3 regions of the Caballeronia sp. LZ062 genome follow, and region 3 is predicted to be linked to each of the others. Evidence: riboswitches for the same ligand, from Rfam matches in the RefSeq annotation. Region 3 holds a riboswitch; each other region holds the start of a gene.

Region 1 (3,270 bases), on a different contig from region 3:
ATCGCGCCGCCGATGCCATTGCGGCTACAGCGCTTGCCGACATGCCGCCGCCCGTTCACTTCGAGGACGCCGCGCTTGAAGCGCCGCCGCGCCTGCTCGAAGGCCTGCATATCGCAATGGCGCGAGACGCGGCCTTCTCGTTCGTCTATCCGGCTAATGTGGACTTGCTGATCGCAATGGGCGCACACGTCACATCATTTTCGCCGCTAGCCGATGAACCCGCGCCCGACGACGCCGATGCGCTGTATCTTCCCGGCGGCTATCCGGAACTGCATGCGGCCACGCTCGTGTCGAACATGCGCACGCGCGCATCGATCGAAGCGCATGTGGCGCGTCAACGGGCTGTCGTCGCGGAATGCGGCGGCATGTTGTATCTGCTCGACACGCTGACGGATATTCAGGCCACGAAGCACGCGATGCTCGGCCTACTGCCTGGCCACGCCGTCATGCAACGCCGCCTCGCGCGTCTTGCCATGCAGCGGCTCGATACGAAGCACGGCGCACTCACCGGCCATACGTTTCATTACTCCACGCTCGATACACCCATGCAGCCGCATCTGACTTCGAAACATGCAACGACGGGCGCTGAGGGCGAAGGCCTTTATCGCCACGGCCCGATCACAGCCACTTATATGCACGCCTATTGGCCATCGAATCCCGCCGCTGCCGCTGCGTTCTTCCGCTGCGAATCGCTATGACGGTCATCGACCTTTCCTTCACTATTCAGCGTGCGAAATCGCAAGAGCCCGTCGGTTCACCGTGCACCGGCGTATGCAAGATCGACCCCGCGCACGGTCTGTGCGCGGGATGCTTCAGGAGCCGGGAAGAAATCAAGTCGTTCCGGTCGATGGACGATGCCGCGAAGCTCGCGCTATTGGACGTTTTGCCCGGACGGCAAGCGGCACTGTCGCAAGGGAACGCTTAAGCCGTCGCCATGCTCCGCAACGCGGGCCGTTCAAGTTCGCGTGCGGCGAGCGCACCGAAGAGAAGCCCGAGCGTCGTCCAGATGACGACCTGAATGCCGATGGCTGCCACGCGGAAATCCCACAACAGCGACGCGGCGAAACCCGCCGGCACTTCGTCGACGCGCGGCAGCGCGAACTGCACGAGCAGCATCGACGCGATATAGAAAGCGCCCGCGATCATCGTCGCATTCCACTCGCCGCGACGCGCGCGCAAACGCCTTTGCAGCATGACGGCCACTACTGCTGCCGCGATGGACAGTGCCAACATGCCGAAGAACAATGCCGTGCGCGGACCGATAGTCGCCGCGTTGCCGACCGAAGGCGGATTTGGCGGATACTTTAGGAAAGGCACGACTGCAACGCTCAAGAAGCCGAACATCGCGAGCAATGCCGATGTGCCACGCGCGCGCAAGGCGCCGAACCGGCCATAAGCAAAAGCGAATACGAGCGAGAAGATGCCGCCCAGTGCCGTACCGAATACCGCCACAGCCGTGAAGAGGCCGAGGCCTGACTGCGTATCACGGCTCACGAGTTCTTCGTCGCTGTCGTGTGCGTGTGAATGCACTGCGCCTTCGTGATGCTCGTGCTCATGCCCCTGCGCGTGGCCCTCTTCGAAAGCGATCGCACGTGCGACGAACGGCTCACCGATCACCTTGGCAAAGCCGAAGCCGAGCAGGCCCGCGACGAAGCCCGCGATCATGCCGCGTATCAACAAACTGCGGATCATGGCGCGTCCTTAGTGGCAGGGAAAGCCGAGCAAGTGCCGGCCGTCATGCACGAATTCGTGAACGACCATGCCGGAAAAGATGGACGTCGCGCCTTGCTCCGCGCCGACGAAATAAATGGCGATCAACAAAATCAGGCCGATGAACACGGCCCAAGGCAAGACTTCACGCACCGGAATAGGTACGGGTGCATCCAGGGCGGGCGAAACTGAGGCGGCGGCATGCACCGGCGCGTGAGCGACAATCATGATTTTCTCCAGGGAAAAGCGCGTCCCGATAGACGAAAGAGTTTGCAGCGGGGTCTGACTCGCGGACCGTCTTGACGACGAACCCGCTCACAGTGGCGCGACCGTGCCGGGTTTGCACCGGCTTCCTCGCACTGCAAGCTTGCCATTCTATGACGATTGCGGGCAAAGTAAAGCAACGATGCTCCTACTGCCTCATTCATTGAACGCCATTTTTCTCTGCCACGCTGCCACTCACGCTATGAAAGCCGCTCGTTTTCCGACGGGTGACGGGTTGCCCGCACGCGATGACCGTGCGGCGCTCAAGCAACGCTTCGAGAGCTTCGATGGCCGCGTAATAACGAGTCCCGCAGCGGCTGCACGCGCAACCGCCGCGTGGATTACGGAGACGTTCGCCATCAACGACACGTTTCGCGATCTGGACTACGGCCACTGGCGTGGCCATTCGATCCGTGCGGTCACAGAGCGAGATGGAGAAGGCGTGGCCGCATGGTTATCGAATCCCGAAGCGCGCCCTCACGGCGGCGAGAGCATCGCAATGCTTCGTGAGCGCGTCTCAACGGCGCTTTCCGGCCTCGTCCGCGACAATGCGTCTGAGGAGCGGTGCCTGATCGTTACACATGCCATCGTCATGAAAGCCGTGTTGACGCATGTGCAACAGAAGCCGCTCGAATCAATCTTCGCGATGGACTTCGCGCCGCTGTCATCCATATCGCTGGACTATGACCGGACGCGCCGCATCTGGAGCGCGTCCTGAACTTCGTCGCGCGGCGCCAACTCCAACCTAATCGACGGCATGGCGCTGTCGATTCGCTCAAGGAGACTCACATGGCGCACTATGTGGATGGTTTCGTTGTACCGGTGCCCGCGGCAAAGGTAGATGCCTACCGTGTCATGGCTGAGCAGGCGGGCAAGATATGGCTCGAACACGGTGCACTGCAATTCGTCGAGAGCATTGCCGAGGACGTCAACCCGGGAAAACTCACTTCATTCCCGCAAAGCGTGCAACTGAAAGAAGACGAAACAGTGGCGTTCTCGTGGATACTCTATGAATCGCGCGAGCAACGCGACGCGGTCAACGCCAAAGTCATGAATGACCCGCGCCTGAAGGCCATGATGGAAAACGGCGAGCCGCCGTTCGATGCGAAGCGGATGTTCTTCGGCGGCTTTGCGACCATCGTGGAACTGGCGCGCGCCTAAGCATTGGTTTGTTCGGTCACCACGAAGGAAAACATCGACATGTACATCGCCATGAATCGCTTCAAGATCGTGCCGGGCGCGGAAGCCGACTTCGAGCGCCTATGGACGAGCCGCGACACGCATCTGAAGGACGTG
Region 2 (3,270 bases), on a different contig from region 3:
CTCGATGATGCCGAACGCGTTGCCCTTCTTGCCCTTCGCGACGAAATACGCGACCACTGGCGCGGACTTCAGGAGCCGCAGCGCCTTCACGGTGATGAGTTCCGGATCGCCCGGACCGACGCCGAGACCATACAGGCGTCCGCTCATCATTCGTTCTCCGAAGCAAGTGCATTCACGGCAGCGGCGGCCATTGCGCTGCCGCCGCGCCGTCCCTGCAACGCGACAAATGGCACGCCGCGGCTGTCGGCTGCGAGCATCGCTTTCGATTCCGCCGCGCCGATGAAGCCGACCGGAAAGCCGAGAATGAGCGCGGGCTTCGGCGCGCCGGCATCGAGCATGTCGAGCAGATGAAAGAGGGCGGTCGGCGCGTTGCCTATCGCGACGACGGCGCCTTCAAGATGCGGACGCCATAGCTCCAGTGCAGCCGCCGAGCGCGTGTTCTGCATTTCGCGGGCGCGCTCGGGCACGGACGGATCGCCGAGCGTGCAGACAATGCGGTTATCAGCGGGAAGGCGCGCCTGCGTGATGCCGTGCGCGACCATGCGTGCATCGCAGAGTATCGGTGCGCCGGCTGCGAGCGCGATGCGTCCCGCATCGCCTGCGCCGGGCGAGAAGCGCAGATCGTCGACGATGTCGACCATGCCGCACGCATGAATGAGCCGCACAGCGAGCTTTTCGAGGTCGCGGGGAATGGCGCTCAAGTTCGCTTCCGCGCGAATCGTCGCGAACGACTGGCGATAGATCTCGGCGCCGTCGCGGATATAGTCAAGCATCGGCATGGCTCCGGGCGAGCCACGCGGCCGCCTCTTCGATGGATAGATTTCGTGCGACGAGGCGCATATCGACATGCACGTCATAGCGCGCATTCGATACCGCGAGCAACGTCGTTGTGACCGGATGCGCGGCGGCGCACGAGCGTTCGCAGCCGCTTAGATGCACATCGCCGTGTAAGGGCAGCAGCGCGGCGAGACGATATGCGTCGGCCTTCGTGTCAGCGCGGCTTTTCACGCAGCCGGCTGATCCAGCGCACGCAATGAGCCGCGCAAGCGGATGGCTCGCCTCAGTGACGAGGCCGAGCGCGTTCAGGCGGGCCAGCACGTGTTCCTTGTCTTGCGCCGCGACGTGGGGCATCAAGATACCTTGCCAAGGAGTCGCGAAAAACCGGCCTTGTGCGTGAGTCGAAGCGAGATCGGCGAGCGCATCGAGCGTGGTTGCGTCGATGCGTCCTAGTTGCGCTTGCGCGCCCACGTACCAGTCCGCGCGTTCGGGCATCGGATGCGCGCCGAAGCGCAGCAAGGCATCGGCCGGGGCGCGGCGCCAGGCAGTGTCGAGCGGATCGAATGAAAGCGCAGTGAGAAAGTGCGTCACGCCGATTCGCGCGAGCAAGTCTCTCATGCGATGCTCGTCCTTGGACGCCAGCGCGAGAAACGCGCGCAGCACGGCGACAACGAAGCCCACGACATGTTCGCGCGCGATGCTGCCGAGCGCGGGCGCGTCGGCTTCGTGACGCGGCATCGTACCGGCGAGGCCGAACGCGTAGCGCGCGCCGCCGTCGAACGCTGAAAGCCAGAGATCGTGCGGATGTTCGAGCATCGCCAGGCGTTCGCCGTTGTCGAGCTGCAGCGCGAACTTCGGCGACAACGCGTGCAGCGCCGCATCGCCCTGCATCGCGCTCACAATGGCGGCGGCGAGGCGGCGCGTGGCATCGCTCGCGAGCGGACTCAGCATGACGTTGCGCAAGTCGTCGCCGCCTTCGGCTTGCGGACCGAGGCCCGCGTTGAGCGCGATATCCACGAGTTCCGCGTGGGCATCGTCGCGAATGCCGCGCAACTGCAGGTTCGCGCGATTCGTGAGTTCAATGACGCCCGAGCCGCAGCGCACGGCCGCGCGCGCGACGGCATGTGCCGCGTGCGCGGTGAGTTCGCCGCCCGCGAGACGCAGACGCGCGAGGCCGCCGTCGCGCGCTTGCACGATGCGCATGAGGCCGGGACAAGCCGATGGCCGTGATGTCGGAGAAGAAGCGTTCAAAAGCGTGACCGGTGCGATTCTCGCTTCGGGCGATAAGACCGGTACACCCCGCCCGGTCGGCGTCGCGCGAATAGTGCGTGCAAAGCGTGGAAAGCGTGAGTCGGCAGGTCTCTTGGCTGGCAGGTCTGCGTCCGCGCCGGCCTTCCCGGTAGAAACCAGTGGCAGTGGAGCGCGGACTCGCTGCGTACAATTGCGGGGGCAGCCACAGTTTTGCTGTGTTCCCTGTTAGGCCCGCGGATTGAACCGTTGGGCACCGACTTACCGATGTATTATGCCCGCTTTTACCGACCATCAGAACGCTTCGTGCAGGGAATCGTCGCATGAAGCGTGTCGCGAACCGCAAGGAGGACACGGGCCATGTCGAGCTGGCTGACCGTGGTAGGCATCGGCGAGGACGGCTGGCATGGCCTGAGCCGCGCGGCGCGCCGTGCGCTTCTGGAAGCCGGCGCGATACACGGCGGCGAGCGCCATCTTGCGCTCTTGCCCGCGCGCATCGGGGCGCGTCGCGTGCCGTGGCCTAGTCCCTTTTCTCTCGATGCCGTGCTCGCCGAGCGCACGCGCGGCATATCCGTATGCGTGCTCGCGAGCGGCGACCCGATGTGCTTCGGCGTCGGCGCGACGCTCGCACGTGAGCTTTCCAGCGAAGAGATGCGCGTGATTCCCGCGCCTTCGTCGCTCTCGCTCGCGGCCGCGCGCCTGCAGTGGGCGTTGCAGGACGCGCGATGCGTGTCGCTCGTCGGGCGGCCGGTCGCCTCGCTGCTTGCGCACGTGTTTCGCGGCGAACGCCTGCTCGTCCTGAGCGCGGATGGCGCGACGCCCGCCACCATCGCGTCGTTGCTGACGGCGCATGGATTCGGCCCGAGCCGCATGACCGTCTTCGAGCGTCTCGGCGGCGCGAACGAGCGTCGCATCGACGAGCGCGCGGACGACTGGCGCGAGCCGTTCGTGGCCTCGCTCAATCTCGTCGCCATCGAATGCCGCACGCACGCGGGCCACGCCGGTCCGCCGCTCACGCCGGGTTTGCCCGACGACGCATATCGGCACGACGGCCAGATCACCAAGCGCGATGTGCGCGCGGTCACACTTGCGCGTCTTGCGCCGCAGCCCGGCGAATTGCTATGGGATGTCGGCGCGGGCAGCGGTTCCATCGGCGTTGAATGGATGCGCGCGCATGTCTCGTGTCGCGCGATCGCAATAGAAGCGAACGAGGGCCGGCAGCGTCTGATCGAACATAACCGCGAT
Region 3 (3,270 bases):
CACGCGCCAGCGCCCGATCGACCGATGCGCCGACAGCGACGCAAAACGCCGCGCGCGACGCGTGAGGTCTTCGTGATTCGTCTCGTCGACGGGATTCTGGAACGTCACGCTCGCGCGCACGTCGGTTGCGCCAACGTGCCCGGCCCACGATCCCTCGACGCCCTGCACCTTCGCACGCCCGACGTTCTGCGCGATATAGAAGCCGCTGCCGTCGTTCACGTAGTCGATCAGATTCGAATAGCGCGTCTCGAACGCGGTCACGCGCACCACGCCGATCTTCTCCGATGCGTACTGCAACGCGGCCTCGGCCGAATGGCTGCGCTCCGGCTGTATCGACGCATTGCCGCTCAACGGATAGTAGAGATCGTCGAAGCTCGGCGCGCGAAACGACGCCGCGTAGCTCGCGCTTGCGCGCCAGTGCGCGTCGAGGTTGTACGCGTAGCCCAGATAGTAGCTGTTCGCGCCGCCGAAGTCGGAATACTGGTCGCGGCGCACGTTGGCCTGCACTTCGCTCGGGCCGAAGCGTCCCACGTAGCCCGCGAACACCGAGTTCACATGCCGGTCCGGCGCGCTCAACTGGTCCGAATCGAGCGACTGGTCGAGATGCTCGTAGCCGAACACCAACTTGTGCGCGTCCGTGAGCCGGAAGTCGTTCTGCCACAGATACTGATGATTCTCTGAGTTGAAGCGGCTCGTGTAGACGCCGTTCTGCTCGATGTTCGCGCGGTCCTGTCCCTGCGCGATGGTGAAGTGCGTCGTCCAGTTGTCGGTCAGCTTGCCGTTTGCGAACACCGACGCGGACCGCACGCGATCATGCGATTCGTTGAGATCGGTCGGGACGCCGTAGGGATCGTCGAAACTGTTGACGCCGTTCGATTGCAGAAAGCGCACGCCCGCGTCCCACGTGTCGCTGAACTTGTGGCGCAGCGTCGCGGCGACGCTTTCATTCAGATAACCGTTCGCGTTCGGATTCGCGGCAGGCGCGAGCGCGGGATCGATCGACGAGAAGCCGTCGGTCTTTTCGCGGGACACGCTCAGGCTGAACGTGGTGCGGCCGTCGGCATCGAGCGCGCCATCCACGCCCGCCGATTGCCGCTGCGTGTGATAGCTGCCGTACTCGGCTTCGAAATGAAAGCGCGGCCGATGCGGCTCGCCCTCCTTCGTGAAGATCTGCACGACGCCGCCGATCGCGTTCGATCCATACAGCGCCGACACGTTGCCGTTGACCACTTCGACGCGACCGGTCTGATCGAGCATCAGTTGGGACAACTGCGCCGCGCCGAGCGAGACCGATTCGACACGCACGCCGTCGATGAGCACGAGCGATTGCGTCGACGACGCGCCGCGTATGAAGACGCCCGATGTCGCGCCCGGCCCGCCGTTGCGCGTGATCTGCACGCCCGGTGCGAGCGCAATGAGCCCGAGCGCATCGTCCGCGTTGCTGTCGGCGATGTCCTGCGCGTCGAAGAGCGTCGCTTGCGGGATGGAATCGGCGAGCGGTTGCGCGCTGCGCGTCGCGGTGACGACGACGGGCGCGAGTGTCTGCGACGGCGGATCGGACAAGCCGGGCGCGGAATCGGCGTGCGCGGCCTGAGCAAGCGGCACACTCGCAGCGGCGCACACGACGACACGCGCGGCGCGACGAATGAGGCCGGACGAAGGCAAGACCATGTGTGGAGCGTTCCCGTTGGAGACTGGCGCGTGCCCCGCTCCCCGCGAGGTCTGTGCGCGACGCACGCGCCGGCTTGCAGGGCATCGGCGCGCTGGACGATTGGCCGGTATCCGGGCTGGCGACGCATCGTCCCGCCTTCCCGCGCTTAAAAGCACAGTGGCACCGACACGCTTCTTGCAGTCTCGCTCGTGTAGTGGACAAGTCCGGAGCTGTGATGAGAAACGCGCGAGGGACGACTTGCAACTTGCGTTGCGGTCGCTTACCGTTGCGGGGGCAGCACAGGTTGGCGCGTGCCGCTCGTGCGAGACAGCGCTTCCTGTTTCCCGTTTGACTGCGCCGCAAGAGAGGCGGCGCGAGCACCAAAAGTGCGGCAAGTGTAGGAGCGCGCATGAGGGCCGTCAAGAACGCGCGCCCGCTCATCGCGAAGGTTGAACGACGACCTTGCGCCGTCCGTCGCGTATGCGGATACGTCGAGCGCGGGCCATTCCACACATGAATACAGGGCGATGCGCGCAAGATCGCGTGTTGTTACGTCTCGAAACGAGACAATTATCGGAAGCTCCGTTGAACCGCGCTAAAATGCCAGGTCTTTAGAGGACGCAGCACATGCTCAACGAACTCGAATCACTGTCAGGAAACATCGGCCGGCTGATCAAGATCAGCGAGCGCCACAATCAGGCGCGTCTCGCGCTCGAAGCACAAATCGAACAACTGCGCGCCGATTTCGCGAATGTTCAGGCCGAACTCGTGCAGGTTCGCAACGAGCGCGACGCGCTGCAAGGCGAACGCGATTCGCTGTCCGCGAAAATCGACGACGCGCAAGTGCGCCTGAACGCGATCCTCGAAAAGCTGCCGCGCGCGAAAGCGCATCATGCCGAGAGTGAAAATCAGCTCGATCTTCTCAACGCCGAAGCTGGCGCATCGCGCGAAGCGCAGCACGAACATGCGCACGCGGAAGAAGTGCACGGCGAGCATCATCAAGGAGAGAAGGCATGACGACCACGCAGATCGAAGTATCCATTCTTGGCCAGCAGTATCGCCTCGCGTGCTCGCCGGAAACCGAAGCCGCGCTGCGCGAAGCCGTAGCCCGCGTGGATGCCGAGATGAACAAGGTGCGCAACGCCAGCAGCGTGCGCGGTACCGACCGCATCGCAGTCATGGCCGCGCTTTCGCTGGCGTCCGAATTGCTGAAACTGCAGGAAAGCGTGCGTCACGGCGAAGCATTCCCCGCGGAAGAAATCCGCCGCACGATGCACTCCATGAACGAGCAGCTTGGCGCTGTCATTGCGCAATATGAAGCGCACTGAGCGCCATGCGCTGATCTAATCAGCGTTGCGGTGTCAATCAAAAAAAGATACCGCGAGAAACGCAGGCAAGGGGCTGCAAGGACCAAACGTTTGGTGTACAGTGAGGTCTCCCTGCCTGGTACGCCAAGGTCATATATTCCTTGAACCAATGCTACATTGGCACGGTTGCGGAACGTTGCAGCACGGGCGCGCGCGTCACTCTGTCTGATGTACCCGAAGTGTTGCTTACCGCGACCAATCTTGAACCCAGGTTCAGGATGCCGGCCTAGCGGCTGTGGCGGGGACCTTATT

What was found. A riboswitch is a leader RNA that binds a small molecule or an ion and turns the genes downstream of it on or off. The one in region 3 is predicted to bind cobalamin.
Region 1: linked by a shared signal. The riboswitch ahead of P9239_RS01790 (CbtB-domain containing protein) and the one ahead of P9239_RS14875 (TonB-dependent receptor domain-containing protein) in region 3 are both predicted to bind cobalamin.
Region 2: linked by a shared signal. The riboswitch ahead of cobG (precorrin-3B synthase) and the one ahead of P9239_RS14875 (TonB-dependent receptor domain-containing protein) in region 3 are both predicted to bind cobalamin.

The regions. Positions count from the first base shown of each region.
Region 1 is NZ_JARTWB010000001.1:361,476-364,745, forward strand. It holds gene P9239_RS01775 (cobyrinate a,c-diamide synthase) at 1-698, shown strand, start outside; gene P9239_RS01780 (DUF1289 domain-containing protein) at 695-925, shown strand; gene P9239_RS01785 (CbtA family protein) at 922-1,692, opposite strand; gene P9239_RS01790 (CbtB-domain containing protein) at 1,702-1,938, opposite strand; cobalamin riboswitch at 1,967-2,089, opposite strand; gene P9239_RS01795 (histidine phosphatase family protein) at 2,078-2,692, shown strand; gene P9239_RS01800 (DUF1428 domain-containing protein) at 2,764-3,135, shown strand; gene P9239_RS01805 (antibiotic biosynthesis monooxygenase) at 3,175-3,270, shown strand, end outside.
Region 2 is NZ_JARTWB010000001.1:347,134-350,403, reverse strand. It holds gene P9239_RS01735 (precorrin-2 C(20)-methyltransferase) at 1-150, opposite strand, end outside; gene P9239_RS01730 (precorrin-8X methylmutase) at 147-773, opposite strand; gene cobG (precorrin-3B synthase) at 766-1,980, opposite strand; cobalamin riboswitch at 2,113-2,301, opposite strand; gene cbiE (precorrin-6y C5,15-methyltransferase (decarboxylating) subunit CbiE) at 2,386-3,270, shown strand, end outside.
Region 3 is NZ_JARTWB010000002.1:1,881,311-1,884,580, forward strand. It holds gene P9239_RS14875 (TonB-dependent receptor domain-containing protein) at 1-1,671, opposite strand, end outside; cobalamin riboswitch at 1,756-2,051, opposite strand; gene P9239_RS14880 (ATPase) at 2,279-2,668, shown strand; gene P9239_RS14885 (cell division protein ZapA) at 2,665-2,979, shown strand; RNA gene ssrS (6S RNA) at 3,085-3,267, shown strand.